DNA from 3 places in the Streptomyces parvus genome. Region 3 is predicted to be linked to each of the others. Evidence: riboswitches for the same ligand, from Rfam matches in the RefSeq annotation. Region 3 holds a riboswitch; each other region holds the start of a gene.
The links. A riboswitch is a leader RNA that binds a small molecule or an ion and turns the genes downstream of it on or off. The one in region 3 is predicted to bind cobalamin.
Positions count from the first base shown of each region.

Region 1: it holds a riboswitch for cobalamin, as region 3 does, so the genes downstream of both, RNL97_RS06850 (cobalamin biosynthesis protein) here and RNL97_RS22515 (ribonucleoside-diphosphate reductase subunit alpha) in region 3, are expected to answer to the same signal.
Region 2: it holds a riboswitch for cobalamin, as region 3 does, so the genes downstream of both, metE (5-methyltetrahydropteroyltriglutamate--homocysteine S-methyltransferase) here and RNL97_RS22515 (ribonucleoside-diphosphate reductase subunit alpha) in region 3, are expected to answer to the same signal.

Region 1 is NZ_CP135079.1:1,270,648-1,277,959, forward strand. It holds gene RNL97_RS06825 (hypothetical protein) at 1-32, opposite strand, end outside; gene RNL97_RS06830 (alpha/beta hydrolase) at 217-1,344, opposite strand; gene RNL97_RS06835 (class II aldolase/adducin family protein) at 1,423-2,082, opposite strand; gene RNL97_RS06840 (inorganic phosphate transporter) at 2,360-3,613, shown strand; gene RNL97_RS06845 (hypothetical protein) at 3,626-3,856, shown strand; cobalamin riboswitch at 4,007-4,138, shown strand; gene RNL97_RS06850 (cobalamin biosynthesis protein) at 4,264-5,244, shown strand; gene RNL97_RS06855 (cobyric acid synthase) at 5,318-6,973, shown strand; gene RNL97_RS06860 (putative cobaltochelatase) at 6,970-7,312, shown strand, end outside.
Region 2 is NZ_CP135079.1:5,875,077-5,882,388, reverse strand. It holds gene RNL97_RS27470 (pyridoxal phosphate-dependent decarboxylase family protein) at 1-702, opposite strand, end outside; gene RNL97_RS27465 (hypothetical protein) at 857-1,006, opposite strand; gene metE (5-methyltetrahydropteroyltriglutamate--homocysteine S-methyltransferase) at 1,167-3,482, opposite strand; cobalamin riboswitch at 3,660-3,849, opposite strand; gene RNL97_RS27455 (hypothetical protein) at 4,239-4,436, shown strand; gene cobF (precorrin-6A synthase (deacetylating)) at 4,447-5,316, opposite strand; gene RNL97_RS27445 (lipoate--protein ligase family protein) at 5,535-6,599, shown strand; gene RNL97_RS27440 (oxygenase MpaB family protein) at 6,640-7,312, shown strand, end outside.
Region 3 is NZ_CP135079.1:4,735,238-4,742,549, forward strand. It holds gene RNL97_RS22500 (GlxA family transcriptional regulator) at 1-410, opposite strand, end outside; gene RNL97_RS22505 (hypothetical protein) at 492-701, shown strand; gene RNL97_RS22510 (ribonucleotide-diphosphate reductase subunit beta) at 715-1,731, opposite strand; gene RNL97_RS22515 (ribonucleoside-diphosphate reductase subunit alpha) at 1,731-4,151, opposite strand; cobalamin riboswitch at 4,288-4,411, opposite strand; gene RNL97_RS22520 (GNAT family N-acetyltransferase) at 4,476-4,985, opposite strand; gene RNL97_RS22525 (hypothetical protein) at 5,016-5,696, opposite strand; gene RNL97_RS22530 (YbdD/YjiX family protein) at 5,820-6,023, opposite strand; gene RNL97_RS22535 (carbon starvation CstA family protein) at 6,020-7,312, opposite strand, start outside.

The sequences.
Region 1 (7,312 bases), 3.5 Mb from region 3:
CGGGGAGCCGGCCTGGTGCGCCGGGTGGTCACGGCCTTGCGGGCGGTGGCAAGGGGTCGCGGGCGGACAAGTCGCAGCCTGGAGTCGCGCGGAGTACGGGACGTCACGGGAGCAGTCTTGCCCCTGACGGCCCGAAAGCCCAAACGGAAGCCGTTTCACCGGTACGTGAAAGGTTCCCCGCGCGCGGCGGCAAGGGGGAGAGTTCACCCCATCGGCTCACATCAGGGGGGTGAGGAAGCGTCGCAGGGTCTCCTCGTAGCGGGCCGGGGCGGCGTTCCACATCGACGCATGCGGAGCCTGCGGTACGGCGTGCAGGCTGACCAGATCCGCGCGGCGGGCGGCGAGTTCGCGGGAGGGGCCCCACGGGGCGATCGTGTCGTCGGGGCCGTGCAGGATCAGGGTCGGGGTACGCAGGGAGGCCGGTACGGAGGTCTTCAGCACCGGGGTGGCGCCCATCTGGGTGCGGCCCTGGGCGGCGCGGACGGCGAGCGGCAGCAGGGCGGCCGGGACGCCGCGGGCGGCGGCCAGGGCGCGCAGGGTGACCGGCCAGTCCAGGACCGGGGAGTCGAGGACGATGCCGCTGATCCGGTCGCGGAGCGGGGATTCGACGGCGGCGTACAGGGCCATGGTGGCGCCGGTGGACCAGCCGTGGACGATCACGTTCCGGGCGCCGTACCGCAGGGCGTGGCGGACGGCCGCGTCGAGGTCGCGCCACTCGGAGGCGCCGAAGTGGCCGAGGCCGTCGGCGGGGCGGGGGGCTCCGGGGTCGCCGCGGTAGGCGAGGTCGAGCACGGGGAAGCCCTGCTGGTGCAGGAACCCCATGAGGTTCATGGGGTGGGCCCGGGTGGTGCCGAGGCCGTGCGCGGTGATGATCCAGGTGTCGCGCGTGCCGGGGACGTACCAGGCGGGGAGGGCACCGAGCTCGCCGGGGATCTCGACCTCCTGGTGGTCGAGGCCGAGGTCGCAGCCGGGGTCGCCGCCGTAAAGGGCGGGGGTGAGCCGGACCTTCACGCCCGGTTCGAGGATCCCCTGGCCGACCCTCTCCAGCCTGCGGACGACGGTGTCGGCGCCTTCGGAGGCCCCTTCGACGACGGGGCCGACGACCGCGTGGACCCCGGGTCCGGCGAGGCCCCAGGTGCCGGGCCGGAGCGCCGAGAGGGAACGGGTGAGGGTGACCTGCCCGGCCGCGGTGGCGTGCACGGTGAGTCTGCGGTCGGCGGGGAGGGGACGTCGGGGCGTCGCCTTGAGGGCGGCGGCGCTGGCGTACCGGCCGGCCGCGACCGCTGCCGCGCCGACGCCGAGGATCGAGGTGACGGCCGCTGCCGTCGCGGTTACCGGGCGCACCGCTTCAGTCTCGCGGGGCGGGAGCCGGGCTGCCAGCGGGCGGGGGCCGTCCGGGGGCGGACCCCGGCCCGCCCCCGGTCAGCCGCGCTGGCCGTATCCCTTCAGGGCCTCGGTCACCTCGGCCAGCTGGGCGGTGGAGAGCAGGGCCGGGGTGCGGCCGGGCACCGAGCTCGCGGTGAGCCAGAGGCGGCACAGCCACTCCAGTTGGGCGGTGCGGTCGTAGGCCTGGTCGAGCGTGCCGCCGTAGGTGACGGTGCCGTGGTTGGCGAGCAGGCACCCGGTGCGGTCCCGGAGGGCCTCCAGCATGGCGTCGGCCAGCTCCGGGGTGCCGTAGCGCGCGTAGGCGGCGGTGCGGACGGGGCCGCCGAGGATGGCCGCCGCGTAGTGCACGAGCGGGACCTCGGCGACGAGGGTGGAGACGGCGGTGGCGTGCACGGCGTGGGTGTGGACCACGGCGGCGGCGTCGGTGGAGCGGTAGACCGCCAGGTGGAGGGGGAGTTCGCTGGTCGGCCCCAGGTCCCCGAGGACCTGGCGTCCTTCCAGGTCGACGCCGACCGCGTCCCCGGGCCCGAGCCGGTCGTAGGGCACCCCGCTGGGCGTCACCAGGACGAGGTCGCCCACGCGGGCGGAGACGTTGCCGGAGGTGCCGACGACGAGGCCGTCCGCCGCGCTCCGGCGGGCCGTGTCGACGACGTCCTGCCAGACCTGGCGGACGGATTCCGGCTGCTGCTCGCTCATGGGGCGAGCGTAGGGGGGAAGGCGCGCAACCGGAACGTCACCCGGGGAGTGACGGGGATCTCTTCAGGGTGCCGAACGGCCGTTCAAAATGTTCGCCAACGGGCGGCAAAGGGCAGCCCACGCCGCGCCCCTCCGGCCTCGGACAACCCCACCCGCACACAAGCGGAAGCACTGGGCTCCGCTTGGGGTCACCGTAGCGCCCTGCCCAGTTCATCTTCCGTTCACCCAGGTTGCCTACGGTCCACGAGCCACTGACGTCGAACGATTGCCTGGGTAAATGGAACACATCACGCTGCTGCTTGCGATTGTGGTCGTAACAGCTCTCGTGTTCGATTTCACGAACGGTTTCCACGACACCGCCAACGCGATGGCGACCACCATCTCGACCGGCGCACTGAAGCCCAAGACAGCGGTGGCCATGTCCGCCGTTCTCAACCTGATCGGCGCGTTCCTGTCGGTGGAGGTCGCCAAGACGATCTCCGGCGGGATTGTCAACGAGGACGGCCTCAGAACCGAGGTCATCTTCGCGGCGCTCGTCGGCGCCATCCTGTGGAATCTGCTGACCTGGCTGCTGGGGCTGCCTTCCAGCTCCTCCCACGCCCTGTTCGGCGGTCTGATCGGCGCCGCGGTCATGTCGGCCGGCTGGTCCTCGATCAACGGCGGCACCGTCGTCACCAAGGTGCTGCTCCCCGCGATCGCCGCCCCGCTGGTCGCCGGCATCGCCGCGATGCTGGCCACCCGGCTGACGTACCGGATCAACCGGAACGTCACCGACCCGAACCAACTGAAGTCGACCGCCAAGGGCTACCGGGCCGGGCAGATCGCCTCCGCCGGTCTCGTCTCGCTCGCCCACGGCACCAACGACGCCCAGAAGACGATGGGCATCATCACCCTCGCCCTGGTCACCAGCGGTGTCCTGGCCCCCGGTTCCAACCCGCCGCTGTGGGTCATCGTCTCCGCCGGTGTCGCCATCGCGCTCGGCACCTACCTCGGTGGCTGGCGCATCATCCGCACCATGGGCAAGGGCCTGACCGACCTCCGGCCGCCGCAGGGCTTCGCCGCCCAGACCAGTGCGGCGACCGTCATCCTGGCCTCCTCGCACCTCGGCTTCTCGCTCTCCACCACGCAGTCCTGCTCCGGCGCCGTGATGGGCGCGGGCCTCGGCCGCAAGGGCGGCGTGGTCCGCTGGTCCACCGCCACCCGGATGTTCGTCGCCTGGGGTCTGACGCTGCCGGCGGCGGGTCTGGTCGGCGCCGCCGCCGAGTTCCTGACCAAGCAGGGCACGTGGGGCATCGCCGTCACCGCGATCCTGCTCGTCGGCGGCTCCTTCGCGATCTGGCTGGCCTCGCGCCGCCAGCCCGTGGACCACACCAACGTCAACGACGCGGACGGCGACGAGCCCCAGGGCATCGTCACCACGGCCATCGCCGCGGTCCAGCCGCCGCCCGTCGGGGTCCCGGCCGCCGACCTCATCACCACCATCCCGGCCTCGGCTCCCGACGACCCGGCCCGGCCGCCGGCCAAGGTGTAAGGAAAGATCCGCATGAAAATCGACTGGGCAGCTCTCGCCTCCGTCTTCGGTGTCAGCCTCGTGGTCACCGTCGCGCTGGTCGGCCTCTTCACCCTGGGCATCGTCGCCCTCTCCAAGCAGTCCGCGACGGCCGGAGGCAGCGCCTCCGGCGGATCGGTCGCGCTGGCCCGCACCGGTGCGTACGCCTGCTTCGGGCTCTGCGTGGCGGCGGTCTCGTACGGGATCTATCTGATCGTCGCCTGACCCCGTACCCCGCACTCCCCCGGGCCGGACACACCCTCGTGTGTCCGGCCCGATGTGCGTCCGCCCACAGTGGAGCCCCGCAGGTCAACAGCGAGTTGACGGCTGTTCTCGGGGCGTGGTGGACTGCCTGAGCCATTTACGGCGACAGCAGAGGAAGCCGGTGTGAATCCGGCGCGGTCCCGCCACTGTCACCGGGGAGCACTCCCCCACACCGGACGTCACGGCTCGCGGTACGCGGGCTGGAAGGCCGGGGGAACTGCGGATCCGGGAGCCAGGAGACTCTCGTCGCCGGTCACGTCGAACCAGGGCGCGGACCCTGAGTGAGGACCTACGCCATGCCCGGCCGCCGTGCGCCGCTTCCTGTCCCCCTCCGTGTCGGAACGCCTCTTTCCGCGACGGGCTGAGCCGTGCGTGCCGACCGTGTCTTCGCGTACGGCGCCACGGCCGGGCTGATCGCCGACGCGCTGCTCGGCGATCCCCGCCGGGGCCACCCCGTCGCCGGATTCGGCCGCGCCGCGGCGCGGGTCGAGTCCCTGTTGTGGCGCGACGACCGCGGCCGGGGCGCGCTGCACACCCTGGTGTGCGCCGGAGGCGCCGTGGGGGCCGCCGCGCTGACCGCCCGCGCCGTAGGGGGACGCCCCGCGCTCGCCGTCACGCTGACCGCCGCCACCGTCTGGTCCGTCGTCGGCGGTACGTCGCTGGGCCGGGAGGCCCGCGCCATCGGGGGCGCGCTGGCCGCCGGGGACCTGGAGGTGGCCCGGGAGCGGCTGCCGCATCTGTGCGGGCGCGATCCGCACGCGCTGGACGGGCCGGGGATCGCCCGCGCGGTCGTGGAGTCGGTCGCCGAGAACACCTCGGACGCCGTCGTCGGTGCGCTGGTGTGGGGGGCGATCGGCGGAGTGCCGGGGCTGGTCGGGTTCCGGGCGGTGAACACGCTGGACGCGATGGTCGGCCACAAGTCGCCCCGCCACCGCCGCTACGGCTGGGCCTCGGCCCGCCTGGACGACGTGGCCGGCTGGCCGGGCGCCCGGCTGACGGCCGCGCTGGCCGTGGTCGGCGGCGGGCGGCCCGCGGAGGCCGTACGCGCCTGGAGGGCGGACGCGCACCGCCACCCGAGTCCGAACGCGGGACCCGTGGAGGCCGCGTTCGCGGGGGCGCTCGGCGTAAGGCTGGGCGGCACGCTCGCGTACGCGGGGCGCGTCGAGCACCGGCCGGTGCTGAACGGGGCGGCCGGGCGGGACGTGCGGGGCGCGGACATCGAGCGCGCGGTGCGGTTGTCGCGCCGGGTGAGCGCGCTGGCCCTGGGGGTGTGCGTGGCGGGCCGGTTGGCTGCGGGCCGCCTGGCCGCGCGGCGGTCGGTCGCGGGGCGGAAGCGGGGTCGGGCATGAGCGGTACGGCAGGGAACGGTATAGCGGGGAGCAGTACGGCACGGTCGCGTGCGGTACGGGAACGGGGGCGGGCATGAGGGGCGGCGGGCTGCTGGTCGCGGGAACGACCTCGGACGCGGGCAAGAGCGTCGTCACGGCGGGCATCTGCCGCTGGCTGGTGCGCCGGGGCGTGAAGGTCGCGCCGTTCAAGGCGCAGAACATGTCCCTCAACTCCTTCGTGACCCGCGAGGGTGCGGAGATCGGGCGGGCCCAGGCGATGCAGGCGCAGGCCGCCCGGGTGGAGCCGACGGCCCTGATGAACCCGGTGCTGCTGAAGCCCGGCAGCGACCGGTCCAGCCAGGTCGTCCTGATGGGGAAGCCGGTCGGCGAGATGAGCGCCCGCGGGTACCACGGAGGCCGTCAGGAGGCGCTGCTCGGCACGGTGACCGCCTGCCTGGAGGAGCTGCGGTCGACGTACGACGCGGTGATCTGCGAGGGGGCCGGCTCCCCCGCCGAGATCAACCTCCGGCGCACCGACATCGTGAACATGGGGATCGCGCGCGCCGCCCGCTTCCCCGTGCTGGTCGTCGGGGACATCGACCGCGGCGGGGTCTTCGCCTCGTTCTTCGGGACGACGGCGCTGCTGAGCGCAGAGGACCAGTCGCTGGTCGCGGGCTACCTGGTCAACAAGTTCCGGGGGGACGTCTCGCTGCTGGAGCCGGGCCTCGACATGCTGTACGGGCTGACCGGGCGGCGGACGTACGGGGTGCTGCCGTACGCCCACGGGCTCGGCATCGACGAGGAGGACGGCCTGCGGGTCTCCCTGCGGGGGGCGGTGCGGGAGTCGGTCGTGGCGCCGCCCCAGGGGGAGGACGTGCTGCGGGTCGCGGTCTGCGCGGTGCCGCTGATGTCCAACTTCACGGATGTGGACGCGCTGGCCGCCGAACCGGGCGTCGTCGTGCGGTTCGTGGACCGGGCGGAGGAGCTGGCCGACGCGGACCTGGTGATCGTGCCGGGGACGCGCGGCACGGTGAAGGCGCTGGCCTGGCTGCGGGAGCGCGGCCTCGCGGAGGCGCTGGTGCGGCGGGCTGCGGAGGGCCGGCCCGTGCTGGGGATCTGCGGCGGGTTCCAGGTGCTCGGTGAGCGGATCGAGGACGAGGTGGAGTCGCGGGCGGGGGTCGTGGCCGGGCTGGGGGTCCTTCCCGTGCGGATTCGCTTCGACCGGGACAAGACCCTGGCGCGGCCGGTCGGTTCGGCGCTGGGCGAGACCGTGGAGGGGTACGAGATCCACCACGGGGTGGCCGACGTACGGAGCGGGGAGCCGTTCCTGGACGGGTGCCGGGTGGGGGCGGTGTGGGGGACGCACTGGCACGGCTCGCTGGAGAGCGATGCGTTCCGGCGGCGGTTCCTGGTGGAGGTGGCCCGGGCCGCCGGGCGGCGGTTCGTTCCCGCGCCGGACACGAGTTTCGGGGTGCTGCGGGAGGAGCAGCTGGACCGGCTCGGGGATCTGGTGGAGGAGCACGCGGACACGGATGCGTTGTGGCGCTTGATCGAGGGGGGTGCGCCGGGGGGGCTGCCGTTCGTTCCGCCGGGGGCGCCGACGCCGGGTGCGGGTGGTTCGGCGGTCCGGGCCGCTGCCCCGGACCCCGCTGCTCCGTCGCCGGAGGGGCGTGAGATCGCCACGCCCCAGGGGCTTGGTGCGACCGGTCCCGTAGAAGCTGAACAGCATGTCGACGAGGAGGCCTTGTGAGTACGCCGTATCCCTTCACCGCGATCGTCGGGCAGGACGATCTGCGGCTCGGGCTCTTGCTGAACGCCGTCAGTCCGGCCGTCGGCGGGGTGCTCGTGCGGGGTGAGAAGGGGACCGCCAAGTCCACCGCCGTGCGGGCGCTGGCCGCGCTGATGCCCGAGGTCTCCGTCGTACCGGGGTGCCGGTTCTCCTGTGACCCGGTCTCGCCGGACCCTGCGTGTCCTGATGGGCCGCACGCGGAGGCGGCCGGGGTGTCGCGGGCCGCGCGGACCGTGGAGCTGCCGGTCGGGGCGTCCGAGGACCGGCTGGTGGGGGCGCTGGACATCGAGCGGGCGCTCT
Region 2 (7,312 bases), 1.1 Mb from region 3:
GGCGACCACCGTGGGGGCGGGCAGGCCGAGCATCCAGGCGGCGCGGTGGACGCTGTGGTGGGCGTTGGCACCGGTGACCACCCGCAGCGGGCCGCCTGCCGCCCGTTCCCGGGCGAGGAGCAGGGCGACCAGGTTGGATTCGGTGCCGCCACTGGTGATGAGCGCATCGGGGGCGGGTGCCGTCGGGTGGACGAGCCGGGCCAGGGCGGCCGTGGTCAGGTCCTCGATCACCCCGGCGGCGGGCGCCTGGTCCCAGGAGTCCATGGAGGGGTTGAGGGCCGCCCCCGCCAGCTCTGCCGCGACGGCCACGGCGAGCGGCGGGCAGTGCAGATGGGCGACGCAGGCGGGGTCGGCCGGGTCCGCCGCCCCTTCCGCGACCGCGCGCACGACGTCCCCTAGCGCGGCCTCGGGGCCGACGCCCTCCTCCGGCAGGACCGGGGAGCAGAGGGCGCGGGTGCTCCGCGCCACGGCGTCGGGCCCTCCTGCGGGCAGCGGCCCGCCCCGGGTCCGGGCGGCGTCCCCCAAGACGTTTAGGACGAGGGTGCTGAGGGCCCGCAGGTGCTCCGGCCCGTGCGCACCGCCCGCGACGAGCCCTCCCCGTACGCCTTGAGCGCCGGGACTCGACGGCGTGCCGGCGCTCGCGCCCAGCCCCCCGCGTTCCACGGGGGGTTCACCGGGGGTCGGGAGCGGAGCAGGCGGCATGGCGAGGACCTTCGGTCGTGGTACGGACAGGTCTACCGGAGCGGGGGCCGCGCGGGGCGACTTCGGGAGCGGGACGATCCCCTCACCGGGGCTCGCCGGTTAGGCTAACCTAACTTATGGGGTGAACGACGCGCGATCCGCTGCCCGGGGCAGGCTACTTCGCGTACCAGAGGCCCGAGTTGTCGGATTCCGACTCCGCCGCCCGGCGCAGTGCGGACGGGTCGTCGTAGCGCAGGCCGTGCCACCGCCCCGCTGTCCGCCCGACGATGCCTTCCGCCGCCTCGTCCAGGCGTCGGTCGTCCACCTCATGGCATGTCACTTCCCGCACGTACCCCGCCCTTTCGTGATCTTCGGTCCGGAAGCGGCACGCTATCAGCGGGCTCGGACACGCACCGGTGCGGACGGGTTCGGCCCGGTGCGGGAGCGGCGGCGGCCGCTCCCGCACCGGGCCCGGTTCACGCCGCTCAGGATGGCAGCTCCGCACGGACCTTCCGCGCGGCGGCGACCAGGTTCTCCAGGGAGGCCCGGGTCTCGGGCCAGCCACGGGTCTTCAGGCCGCAGTCGGGGTTCACCCACAGCCGTTTCGCCGGGATGGCCTCAAGCCCCTTGCGCAGCAGGGCCGCTGCCTCCTCGGTGCTGGGGATGCGAGGGGAGTGGATGTCGTAGACGCCGGGTCCGGCCTCGCGCGGGTAGCCGTGGGCGGCCAGTTCGCGGGCGACCTGCATGTGGGAGCGGGCGGCTTCCAGGCTGACGACGTCGGCGTCGAGGTCGTCGATGGCCTGCACGATGTCGCCGAACTCGGCGTAGCACATGTGGGTGTGGATCTGGGTCTCCGGCCGCACACCGGCGGTGGCCAGCCGGAAGGACTCCGTCGCCCACTCCAGGTAAGCGGCGTGGTCGGCGGCGCGCAGCGGGAGCGTCTCGCGCAGCGCCGGCTCGTCGACCTGGATCACCGACGTGCCGTTCGCCTCCAGGTCGTCGACCTCGTCCCGCAGGGCGAGGGCCACCTGGCGGGCGGTCTCGCCGAGCGGCTGGTCGTCGCGGACGAAGGACCAGGCGAGCATGGTGACCGGCCCGGTGAGCATGCCCTTGACCGGGCGTTCGGTGAGCGACTGCGCATACGCGGTCCAGCGCACCGTCATCGGCCCGGGGCGCGAGATGTCCCCGGCGAGGACCGGCGGGCGGACGTACCGGGTGCCGTAGGACTGGACCCACCCGTGCTGGGTGGCGAGGCAGCCGGTGAGCTGTTCGGCGAAGTACTGCACCATGTCGTTGCGTTCGGGCTCGCCGTGCACGAGGACGTCGAGCCCGGCCTTCTCCTGGAAGGCGAGCACCTCGCGGATCTCGTCCTTGATGCGCTCCTCGTACCCGGCCCGGTCGATCCGTCCCGCCCTCAGGTCCGCCCGTGCGGTGCGCAGTTCGGTGGTCTGCGGGAAGGAGCCGATGGTGGTGGTCGGCAGCAGCGGCAGCCCGAGGTGGGCGCGCTGCGCTGCGGTCCGCTCGGCGTACGGCTGGGATCGGCGGCCGTCCGCGTCGGTGATGGCCGCCGTACGGGCGCGTACGGCCGGGTCGCGGGTGATCGCGGCATCGGTGCGGGAGGCCAGATCGGCCCGGTTGGCGGCGAGTTCGGCCGCGATGGCGTCCGTGCCGGAGGCCAGACCGCGGGCCAGGACGACGATCTCCTCGGTCTTCTGCCGGGCGAAGGAGAGCCAGCGGGCGATCTGCGGGTCGATGTCGCGCTCGGCCTCCGCGTCCAGCGGGACGTGCAGCAGGGAGCAGGAGGCGGAGACCTCGACGTGGTCGGCGAGGCCGAGCAGGGTGCCGAGGGTGGCGAGGGACTTCTCGTAGTCGTTGATCCAGATGTTGCGGCCGTTGACGACGCCTGCGACCAGCCGCTTGCCGGGCAGCCCGCCGGCGGCCACGAGGTCGTCCAGGTTGCCCGCGCCGGTCCCGGTGAAGTCGAGCGCGAGCCCGTCGACGGGGGCCTTGGCCAGGACCGCCAGCGCCTCGCCGAGCCGCCCGAAGTAGGAGGCGACCAGCAGCTTGGGCCGGTCGGTGACTCCGCCGAGCTCGCGGTAGGCGCGGGCGGCGGCGTTCAGCTCGGCGGGGGTGCGGTCCTGGACGAGGGCGGGCTCGTCCAGCTGCACCCACTCGGCGCCCGCCGCACGCAGGTCGGCGAGGACTTCGGCGTACACGGGCAGGAGCCGGTCCAGCAGGGTGAGCGGCTCGAAGCCGGCGGCCACACCGGGGGCCGCCTTGGCGAGCAGGAGGTAGGTGACGGGGCCGACGAGGACCGGACGCGGGGTGTGGCCGAGCGCGAGGGCCTCCTTGAACTCGGCGACCTGCTTGGCGGAGTCGGCGGCGAACACCGTGTCCGGCCCCAACTCGGGTACGAGGTAGTGGTAGTTGGTGTCGAACCACTTCGTCATCTCCAGCGGCGCGACGTCCTGCGTGCCGCGGGCCATGGCGAAGTAGCCGTCGAGGGCGTCGGCGCGGACCGCGTCGCGGTGCCGCTCGGGGACGGCGCCGGCCATGACGCTGGTGTCCAGGACATGGTCGTAGTACGAGAAGTCACCGGTCGGGACTTCGTGGACGCCGGCCTCGGCGAGCTGCTGCCAGGCTGCGCGGCGCAGTTCCGCGGCGGTCTGCCGGAGGGCGTCGGCGCTGACGCGGCCCTTCCAGTAGCCCTCGACGGCCTTCTTCAGTTCACGGTTCCGACCCTGGCGGGGGTAGCCGTACACGGTGGCCCGTGCTGCCGCGGCTGGGGGCTTCGCTGTCACGTGACTCTCCTTCGCGAGCGTGTCTGCGGTGCAGATCCCGGGACGGGACGCGGTCGCGAAGGGATGACGCATCGGGCGGACACCGGGCCACGTCCAACCGTGCCCGTCCACCTGATGGTTCCGCCGACCCGCCCACGAGGTCACCGAGATCTCCGCACGCGAACGGTCGCGTGCGGGCAACGGGCAGGTCTTCGGACTCGCGGGCCCGTCTGCCGGGGCAGACACCTAATGGCCGTCGCTTCCCAGACCCGGCCGGGCCCAGTGCGTATGACGGCGGTCGTTCCCACTCACCGCTGCGGGGCAGTCCCGGATTCCCACCGGGTTCCCTCTTACGACACCCCGCCTGGCGGACAGGGCGAACCAGCTGCACCGGCCAGCCTAGGCGGACGGCCACCGGGCGCACACCGCTGTTCACACTGCGGACGGTGACGTGAGACACGGACGGCCCTTTCCGGCCGTCTCCGGCCCGCATCGCCCGGGGCGGTCCGGTGCACCGGTGTACGCCTCGTACCCGCGGCACCCGTCCCGCGAGCGGCGCGCCGACGCTCATCCAGTTCCCCGACCGTTCGACTGCTGGCCATTCGCTCCCTGACCGTCGGTCAGGTCGCTCGTCTCGACTGTGCGGAGGCAGTGACCCGGATGTAACCGAATGGCGTAGGAGAATGCGGAACCACGGAGCGTCACAAGCCGTTCTTCTTCCCACTACCCGGGCCTGCCGATCCCCGGCAGGCCCGATCGAGGAACGGAAAACGTCATATGAAGAAGACAGTCGGGTGGGCCCAGGACGGCGACGACTGGACGATCACCGTGAACGGCACGCAGTACCGCGCGGTCGAGCGGCCGACGGACGGCCGGGTGGACAATTACCTGGTGCGAGGTGACGACCTGAGCGCCGAGTGCCCGAGCCTCGGTCATGGACTGGGCGTCATCCGGGAACACGAGTCCCGGCGCTGACCCCGGCCGGTCAGCCGAGCGGGCCGCCCACCGAACCGTCCGCGCCTTCCGCCGGGCGGCCCGCCGCCCCCTCGTCGCCCGCCGCCTTCTCGCCGCGCGGCCCCTGCCGCAGCAGATAGGTGTCCATGATCCAGCCGTGCCGTTCGCGGGCCTCCGCGCGCAGGCGGCTGATCTCGTCGGCCACCTCGTCGAGCGGGCCGGAGACCAGGATCTCGTCGGGGGTGCCGATGTACGCGCCCCAGTGGATCCACAGGCCCCGGCCCGTCAGACAGCTGAACGTCTCATGGCCGTCGAGCATCACGACGATGTCGCCGTCGTCCTCGGGGAAGCCCTGGGCCAACCGTCTGCCGGGGGTGATGCGAAGGGGGCGGCCGACCTGGTTCAGGGTGACGCGGTGCCGGGCGGCGAGGGCGGAGACGCTGCTGATGCCGGGGATCACCTCATGGCCGAATTCCACCGTGCCGCGCCCCCGGATGTCGTCGAGGATCGCGAGCGTGCTGTCGTACAGGGCCGGGTCGCCCCACACCAGGAAGGCTCCGCACTGCCCCGGTGCGAGCTCCTCGATGATCAGGCGTTCGCAGATGTCGGCGCGGCGGTGGCGCCAGTCGTGCACGGCGGAGGTGTAGCGCGCGGCATCGTCCTGGGTGCGGTCGCGCCACGGGTCGCCGGCCTCCACCACGCGGTAGGGGCCCGTGAGGTGCTCGTCGAGGAGGTCGCGCCGCAGCCGGGTCAGGGACTCCTTCTCCTTGCCCTTGCCGAGCACGAAGAAGACGTCGGCCCGGCGCATGGCCTTCACCGCGGCGAGGGTCAGATGGTCGGGGTCGCCGGCGCCCATACCGATGACCAGGATGTGCCGGGGTGCATCGCTGGTGCCTGCCATGTCTGCCATGTCGGCCGATCATGCCAGGGGCGAGGCGGGGCGGACTCACCAGGCGGCCCGGACCGGCCCGTCCACGACCCCGCCCCGCCCCGGCGCGTCGCCCCCACCGCGCCCCCGCCCCGCACCGGGGATGATCCACACCGTGATGTGCGTTGTATCCGGTTGTGTCCGGCTCCATGCGGCGAGCCGGGCCCTCTGAGAGAGCTGGAGGCGGCGCTGTGCACGGTGAGTACAAGGTTCCCGGCGGCAAGCTGGTCGTGGTGGACCTGGAGGTGGCGGGCGGGGCGCTGCGGGACGTCCGGGTCGCCGGGGACTTCTTCCTCGAACCGGACGAGGCGATCCTCGCGATCGACGCGGCTCTGGAGGGAGCCCCCGCCACCACCGACACCGCCGGGCTCACGGCCCGGATCGAGGCGGCGCTGCCCGACTCCACGGTGATGCTGGGACTGAGCGCGGAGGGCGTCGCCATCGCCGTACGCCGGGCGCTGGCGCAGGCCACGGAGTGGAGCGACTACGACTGGCAGCTGATCCACGACGCGCCTCAGTCGCCCGCGCTGCACATGGCGCTGGACGAGGTGATCACCGCCGAGGTGGCGGCGGGGCTGCGGCCGCCGACCCTGCGGGTCTGGGAGTGGGACTCCCCCGCCGTGATCATCGGCAGCTTCCAGTCGCTGCGCAACGAGGTGGACCCGGCGGGGGTGGAGCGCCACGGCGTGGACGTCGTACGCCGGATCTCGGGCGGCGGCGCGATGTTCGCCGAGCCCAGCTCCACCATCACGTACTCGCTCGCGGTGCCGCAGGCGCTGGTGTCGGGGCTGTCCTTCGCCGACAGTTACGCCTACCTGGACGACTGGGTGCTGGAAGCCCTCGCGGACATGGGCATCAAGGCCTGGTACCAGCCGCTCAACGACATCGCCACCGACGTCGGCAAGATCGCGGGGGCCGCGCAGAAGCGGGTGGTCGGGCCGGACGGCGGGCCGGGGGCCGTGCTGCACCACGTGACGATGGCGTACGACATCGACGCCGACAAGATGCTGGAGGTGCTCCGCATCGGCAAGGAGAAGATGTCGGACAAGGGCACCCGGTCGGCGAAGAAGCGCGTGGACCCGCTGCGGCGCCAGACCGGACTGCCGCGCCAGGTGGTGATCGAGCGGATGATCGACTCGTTCCGCAGGCGGCACGGCCTCACCACCGGAAGCGTGACCGACGCCGAGCTGGCCCGCGCCGAGGAGCTCGTACGGACCAAGTTCGCCACGCCGGGGTGGACGGCCCGGGTGCCGTAGGGCTCCCGGTGCGGATGGTCGCCGCCGCATACTGGGTCGTATGGACAAGGCGGCGTCCGGCTCCGGAGTACGGCAACGGCTCGGCAGGAGCCTGTTCGCCCGGGTGGCGGGGCCTTCCGGGCCGGAGAACCGGGCCCGGATCCACCACACCCCCGGCCCCCGCTGGTTCGGCCCGGACAGGCCGGTGCGCCGGGTGCACGGGGACGCGTCCATGTTCATCGGCGGGCTGCGCGCCCTGCTCCTCCAGTCGCTGCACCCCCTCGCCATGGCCGCCGTAGCGGGCCACTCGGGTTTCCGGGGCGATCCCTGGGGGCGGCTCCAGCGGACCAGCACGTTCCTGGCGGTGACCACGTTCGGCACGGCCGAGCACGCCCAGGAGGCGGTGGACCGCGTACGGTCCGTGCACGACCGGGTGCGCGGGACCGCTCCCTCCGGGGAGCCCTACCACGCAGCTGATCCGCACCTCCTGTGCTGGGTGCACATCGCCGAGGTGGACAGCTTCCTCCGCGCCCATCAGCGGTACGGGGCAAGGCCGTTGGACGGCGCGGGGTGCGACGGGTACATCCATGACATGGCGACGGTGGCCCACGCCCTCGGCGTCCCCGACCCGCCGCACGACCGGGCGGAGCTGGCGGAGCGCATCGCCGCCTACCGCCCGGAGCTGCGCGCCACCCAGGAGGCCCTGGACGCGGCCCGCTTCATTCTTCTGCACC
Region 3 (7,312 bases):
CGGCGGGCCAGATCCGCCGCGTGCCGCCAGTGCGTCGTGCAGCGGCGGCCGTCCAGCAGCCCGGCCGCGCCGAGGACGTACGCCCCCGAACAGACGCTCAGCACCCGCGCACCGCGCTCCACGGCCCGGCGGAGCGCCGAGAGGGCCTCTTCCGGATACGTCCGGGCCATGACGTTGCCGCTCGCGGGGACGGCGACGAGGTCGGCCTCCTCCAGCCGGTCCAGGCCGTAGGGCGTGCTGATGGTGAAGCCCGCGTGGGTGCTCAGCCGGGGCCCCTCGGCGGAGACCACCGCGAAATCGTGCACCGGCAGCCCCTCTTCGCTGCGGTCGAGGCCGAACACCTCGCACAGCACGCCGAGTTCGAAGGGGTGGACCTCGTCCAGCAGCAGGACGGCGACATTTTGCAGCATGGAGTCATTGTGGCAGTAATTTGATGCTGTGTGGCAGTGCTGCCACTGACCACAATCCCCCGGGGGGACGAAGGTGGAGCCATGAACCTCTTCCTGGACTACCTCGTCGTGACCGCCCTCCTCGCCCTCGTCCTCCTCCCCGCGGGCCTCGGCCTCGCGCGTGAGCGCCGCATCGACCGCCAGCTGCGCGACGCCGCGCGCAGGGAGGCGGAACCCACGGAAACGGAAAGCGCCGCGCGGCCTGTCACGGCCACGCGGCGCCCTCACCTCAGGAGTTGGGCCAGGGTCTGAGGACCCCTCGGGTCTAGAAGTCGTCGTCGAACCCGACCGAGCCCTCGACGGCCACCTGGTAGGCGGACGGGCGGCGCTCGAAGAAGTTCGTCAGCTCCTGGACGCCCTGCAGCTCCATGAAGGAGAACGGGTTCTCCGAGCCGTACACCGTCGGGAAGCCGAGGCGGGCGAGCCGCTGGTCGGCGACGCACTGCAGGTACTCGCGCATCGACTCGGTGTTCATCCCCGGCAGCCCGTCGCCGCACAGGTCGCGGCCGAACTGCAGCTCCGCGTCGACGGCCTCCTTCAACATGTCGGTGACCTGCTGCTGGAGCTCGTCGTCGAAGAGGTCCGGCTCCTCCTTGCGGACGGTGTCCACGACCTCGAACGCGAAGTTCATGTGCATCGTCTCGTCACGGAACACCCAGTTGGTGCCCGTGGCGAGACCGTGCAGCAGGCCGCGCGAGCGGAACCAGTACACGTAGGCGAACGCGCCGTAGAAGAACAGCCCCTCGATGCAGGCCGCGAAGCAGATCAGGTTCAGCAGGAAGCGACGGCGGTCGGCCTTCGTCTCCAGCCGCTCGATCTTCTCGACCGAGTCCATCCACTTGAAGCAGAACTGCGCCTTCTCGCGGATCGACGGGATCTCCTCGACCGCGTCGAACGCCGCCGCCCGGTCGTCCGGATCGGGCAGGTAGGTGTCCAGCAGCGTCAGATAGAACTGGACGTGCACGGCCTCCTCGAAGAGCTGCCGCGACAGGTACAGCCGCGCCTCGGGGGAGTTGATGTGCTTGTACAGCGTCAGCACGAGGTTGTTGGAGACGATCGAGTCACCGGTCGCGAAGAACGCCACCAGCCGGCCGATCATGTGCTGCTCACCCGGCGACAGCTTCGCGAGGTCGGCGACGTCCGAGTGGAGGTCGACCTCCTCCACGGTCCAGGTGTTCTTGATCGCGTCCCGGTAGCGCTCGTAGAAGTCCGGGTAGCGCATGGGACGCAGGGTCAGCTCGAATCCCGGGTCGAGCAGGTTCTTGTCTCGGGTGGAGCTCATTACTGGCAGGCCTCGCAGGACTCGGGGTTTTCCAGGGAGCAGGCGATGGCGTCCGCGTCGGGCGCCTGCGCCTGCTGTACGGGAATGGGGGCGGCGGACGCCTGGCCGGACGCGGCACGGGCGATCCTGGTCGCCGGGCGCGAACGCAGGTAGTACGTCGTCTTCAGCCCCTGCTTCCAGGCGTACGCGTACATCGAGGAGAGCTTGCCGATCGTCGGCGTCTCCAGGAACAGGTTGAGCGACTGGCTCTGGTCCAGGAACGGCGTACGGGCCGCCGCCATGTCGATCAGCCCGCGCTGCGGGATCTCCCACGCCGTGCGGTACAGCGCCCGCACGTCCTCGGGGATCCAGGCGAAGCCCTGCACGGAGCCACTGGCCTCGCGCAGCGCCTCACGGGTGCGGGCGTCCCACACGCCGAGCTTCTTCAGCTCGTCCACCAGGTAGGCGTTGACCTGGAGGAACTCACCGCTGAGCGTCTCGCGCTTGAACAGGTTGGAGACCTGCGGCTCGATGCACTCGTACACGCCCGCGATCGAGGCGATCGTCGCGGTCGGCGCGATGGCGAGCAGCAGGGAGTTGCGCATGCCGGTCTTCGCGATCCGGGCGCGCAGGGCGTCCCAGCGCTCCGGCCAGTTCAGCTCGGTGGCGTAGTGGTCGGGGTGCAGCGCTCCGCGCGCGGCACGCGTCTGCGACCACGCCGGCAGCGGGCCCGAGCGCTCGGCGAGGTCGCAGGACGCCTCGTACGCGGCCAGCATGATCCGCTCGGAGATCTTCGTGGAGAGCGCGCGGGCCTCGGGGGAGTCGAAGGGCAGGCGCAGCTGGAAGAAGACGTCCTGGAGGCCCATCGCGCCCAGCCCCACCGGCCGCCAGCGGGAGTTGGAGCGCCCGGCCTGCTCGGTCGGGTAGAAGTTGATGTCGACGACCCGGTCCAGGAAGGTCACCGCCGTACGGACGGTGGAGTCCAGGCGCTCCCAGTCGATCGAGCCGTTCGCGACGAACGCGCCCAGGTTGACCGAGCCCAGGTTGCAGACGGCCGTCTCGCCGTCGTCGGTGACCTCCAGGATCTCCGTGCACAGGTTCGACGAGTGCACGACCCGGCCCGGCTCGGCGGTCTGGTTGGCGGTCCGGTTGGAGGCGTCCTTGAACGTCATCCAGCCCTGGCCGGTCTGCGCGAGGGTCCGCATCATCCGGCCGTACAGCTCGCGCGCCGGCATCGTCTTGCGGGCCAGGCCCTCGGCCTCGGCGGCGCGGTAGGCGGCGTCGAACGCGTCGCCCCACAGGTCGACCAGCTCGGGCACGTCCGCCGGGGAGAACAGCGACCACTCGGTGTCCGCGTCGACCCGGCGCATGAACTCGTCCGGGATCCAGTGGGCCAGGTTCAGGTTGTGCGTACGCCGCTGGTCCTCACCGGTGTTGTCGCGGAGCTCCAGGAACTCCTCGATGTCCGCGTGCCAGGTCTCCAGGTAGACCGCCGCGGCGCCCTTGCGCCGGCCGCCCTGGTTCACCGCAGCCACGGAGGCGTCCAGCGTCTTGAGGAACGGCACGATGCCGTTGGAGTGCCCGTTGGTGCCCCGGATCAGCGAACCCCGGGCGCGGATGCGGGAGTACGACAGGCCGATGCCGCCCGCGTGCTTCGAGAGCCGCGCCACCTGGTGGTAGCGGTCGTAGATCGAGTCCAGCTCGTCCTTCGGCGAGTCCAGCAGATAGCAGGAGGACATCTGCGGGTGCCGCGTACCGGAGTTGAAGAGGGTGGGTGAGGAGGGGAGGTAGTCCAGCTTGCTCATCAGCCCGTAGAGCGCGGCGACCTCGTCCAGCGCCCGAGCCGACTCGTCCTCGGCGAGGCCCGCGGCCACCCGCAGCATGAAGTGCTGCGGGGTCTCGATGACCTGGCGGGTGATCGGGTGGCGCAGCAGGTAGCGGCTGTGCAGCGTACGGAGACCGAAGTAGCCGAAGCGGTCGTCCGCGCCCTCGGCCAGCGTCCGCTCCACCAGCTCGTCCAGCGCCTTCGCGTGCAGCTCGACGAAGGCGGCGGTGCGGTCGGCGATCAGGCCCTCGCGGTGGCCCACGGCGACCGAGGCGGAGAAGTGCGTGGCGCCCTGGCCCGCCGCCTCGTCCGCGATCGTGCGGGTCAGCAGCCGGGCGGCCAGCCGGGAGTACGCCGGGTCCTCGGAGATCAGCCCCGCGGCGGCCTCGGTGGCCAGCGAGCGCAGCTCGGCCTCGTCGGAGCGGGCGTTGCGCCCGCGCAGGGCTGCGGCGGCGACCCGGCCGGGGTCGGTGTCGGGAAGATCGACGGTGAGGTCGGTCAGGGTCCGCAGCAGGGCGGTCCCGGGTCCGTCGTCGGAGGCTTTCCCGGCCGTGGTGGACGCTGCGGACACGGCGGATTCGGTGGCTGAAACCGGATCGGCGGGCGCGATGGTCACTGGGCTTTCCCTCGCTCGGCTGGGGCCGGCGGAAGGAGGGGGAGCCGGGCAGCGCGAAACCCGGGGCGGGGCAGCACTGCTGACGGCGTCCACCGGCCTGTCCGCGAGGCCCGGACGTCTGGCGTCCGGTTCGGTCGAGCCGGACGCGCTGTCGGCAGGTCTTCGGACTTGAAGGTGCGCAAAAGCGCACTGATCACACCGTTGCGGGACAGTTCCGGATTCGCACCGGATTCCCCTGCGGCGACAGCGAAGTCGAGCATACATGTGGGGGCCGCCGGATGAAGCGGCCCCCACATGTTGTGTCGCGACGATTCGGCGCGCCCCTCAGGAGGGAGCCTCCAGCTCCAGCCGGAAGGTCATGAGCCCTAGTCCCGGCACCGGTTCCCAGTCCCGTTCGGGGGTCCGTACGAAGCCGAGCCGACGGTAGATCCTCTGGGCTGCGAGCATGGCCGGCTGTGTCGACAGCACCAGAGCCCGCACGCCGTCGGTGGCCCGTGCGCGCTCGACGCACGCCCGCACGAGGGCCTCTCCCACCCCCCGTCCGCGCCCCTCGCGGGCCACGGCCAGCATCCGGAATTCGGCCTCGTCCGGACCGGCGATGTCGCGCCACGGGGTGCCCGGTGCGGCATACGTCACACCGCCGAGCACCGCCCCGTCCGCGTCGAGCGCGACGAGGACCTCGGCCTCGGCCGCGCGCTGTCCGACCGCCCGCAGCTTGAGCAGATACGGGTCCTGCGGGCCGTCCAGCAGACTCTCGCCGAGATACGCCTCGGCGATGATCTCGCCGAGGACGGCGTACTCGCCGGGCTCCGCCGCCCTGATCGTCAGATCCATCAGCCGCTCGCTCCCGCGTCGGTTCCCATGTCAGCCACTCGCTCCCACATCGTTGTTCGGGGCGCCGTCGCCCACCGGCGGCAGGTCCCCCCGCTCGACCGGCTGCTGACCGGCGGCCTCGCCGGGCGGCGGCAGTACCTGGTCCAGCTCGTGGTCGTCGGCGCGGTGGGCGGCCAGGGCTGCCGCCCGCAGCGTCGCCCGGTCCACGTCCTGGCGTGTTCCGCTCAACGTCACGACCAGGTCGCCCTGTTCCCGGGCGTACGCGTGGCCCGACTCCGTGGCCCGGTACCACTGTTCGCCGTCCCGCTCGCAGGTCACCAGGGGCTCCCGGCCGCTGCCCGACGCGGGCCCCTCCGTGCAGTCGGCGCCGGCGTGCGGGAGGCGTTCCACCGACAGCCGGATCTGCCCGCCGTCCGGGTCGGTGTAGACGCTGCCGAACCCGTCCTCGCCGAGCACCCCGACCGACTGGCGGGCCAGGGCGTAACCCGCGGCCTCGGTCACCCACACATGCTCCGCGACGGTCTGCACGGCCCGCGCCCGCGCCTCCAGCTCCGCCCGGCCGGGCGCCGCACCGGCCGAGGAACTCCTGTCCGCCGCCGTCTGCGAGCCGGGCGCCGGCTCGGTGCCGCAGCCTGTCGCCGCCAGGGCCAGGGCCAGCGCCGTGGTCAGAAGGAGGGGCCGGAGCCGGGGCGACCGGGAGCGCGGTGTCATGGGCACATCCTTTCGTACGGTGAGGGGCTCGGCGTCCCGCACGGCCACGCCCGGGGCGGGTCCACGGAAGGGGGCCGCCGCGCCCCTGGACGGGATGCGGCGGCCCCGGTTCGGCCGACGGGCTCAGCAGCAGCGGAAGCCCTCGCGGGGATCCGCCTCGCGGGCGTCCGTGCGGCTGCGTTCGAAGGCGCGACGGGTCATCACCGGCGCGTCCGGATCGTGCGTCCTGGCGTGCGCCACATAGCGGTCGTACGCGGACTCACCGGTCAGCTCACGGACGTACCAGCGGATCCGTCCGGCCACCCGTCGTACGTCCGCGAGCGTCATGTCCGGCTCCCCGTCTCCGCCGGCTCCTTGCGGATGCCGCCCTCGGGTCCGACGCCGGCGGCGGCCAGTTCGGCCTTCTCCTCCTTGGTGGCGAAGAGCGAGGCCGGCGCGACGAGCCTGGACCCGACGTACGGCGTCTCGTGGAGCTTGACGCTCTCCGGGTCGCGGATGGCCTTGTAGCAGACCCGGCCGGCGTCCACGAGCACCACGATGATGAGGAGCGCGAACAGCGCGCTGAGCACCCCGTCGACCGTGGAGTTGGTGACGACGGTCCGCATGTCGTCCATGGACTTGGCCGGCGCCAGCACCTCGCCCGCGTCGATGCCCGCCTGGTACTTGTCGCGCTGGGCGAAGAAGCCGACCTTCACGTCGTCGGAGAAGATCTTCTGCCAGCTCGCTGTGAGCGTGACCGCCACGTCCCAGGCGAGCGGGACCGCGGTGACCCACGCCCACTTCAGGCGGCCGGACTTGACGAGCAGGGTGGTGCAGACGGCCAGCGCGACGGCGGCCAGCAGCTGGTTGGCGATGCCGAAGAGCGGGAAGAGCTGGTTGATGCCGCCCAGCGGGTCGTGCACGCCGACCCAGAGGAAGTAGCCCCAGCCGCCGACCACGACGGCACTGGCGAACCAGACGCCCGGCTTCCAGCTGACCTCGCGGAACGGCTTGTAGGCGTTGCCCAGCATGTCCTGGAGCATGAAGCGCCCGACCCGGGTGCCCGCGTCCACCGTCGTGAGGATGAAGAGCGCCTCGAACATGATGGCGAAGTGGTACCAGAACGCCTTCATGGCGGTTCCGCCGACCACCGCGGAGAAGATCTCCGCCATACCCAGCGCGAACGTGGGCGCACCGCCGGTCCGGGAGAGCAGGCTCGCCTCCTCGACGTCCTTCGCGGCCTGGGCCAGGGCGTCCGGGGTGATGGTGAAGCCGAAGTCGGCCACGGCCTGCGAGGCGGACTGGACGCTGTCGCCGATCACGCCGACGGGCGCGTTGATGGCGAAGTAGAGGCCGGGGTCGATGATGCAGGCGGCGATCATCGCCATGATCGCGACGAACGACTCGACCAGCATGGCGCCGTAGCCGATCATCCGGATCTGCGTCTCCTTCTGGACCATCTTCGGCGTGGTGCCCGAGGAGACCAGGGAGTGGAAGCCGGAGAGCGCGCCGCAGGCGATGGTGATGAAGACGAACGGGAACATCGAGCCGGCGAAGACCGGGCCCGAGCCGCTGGAGGCGAAGTCGGTGACCGCGGGCATCTTCAGGGTCGGCAGCGCGACGACCACGCCCACCGC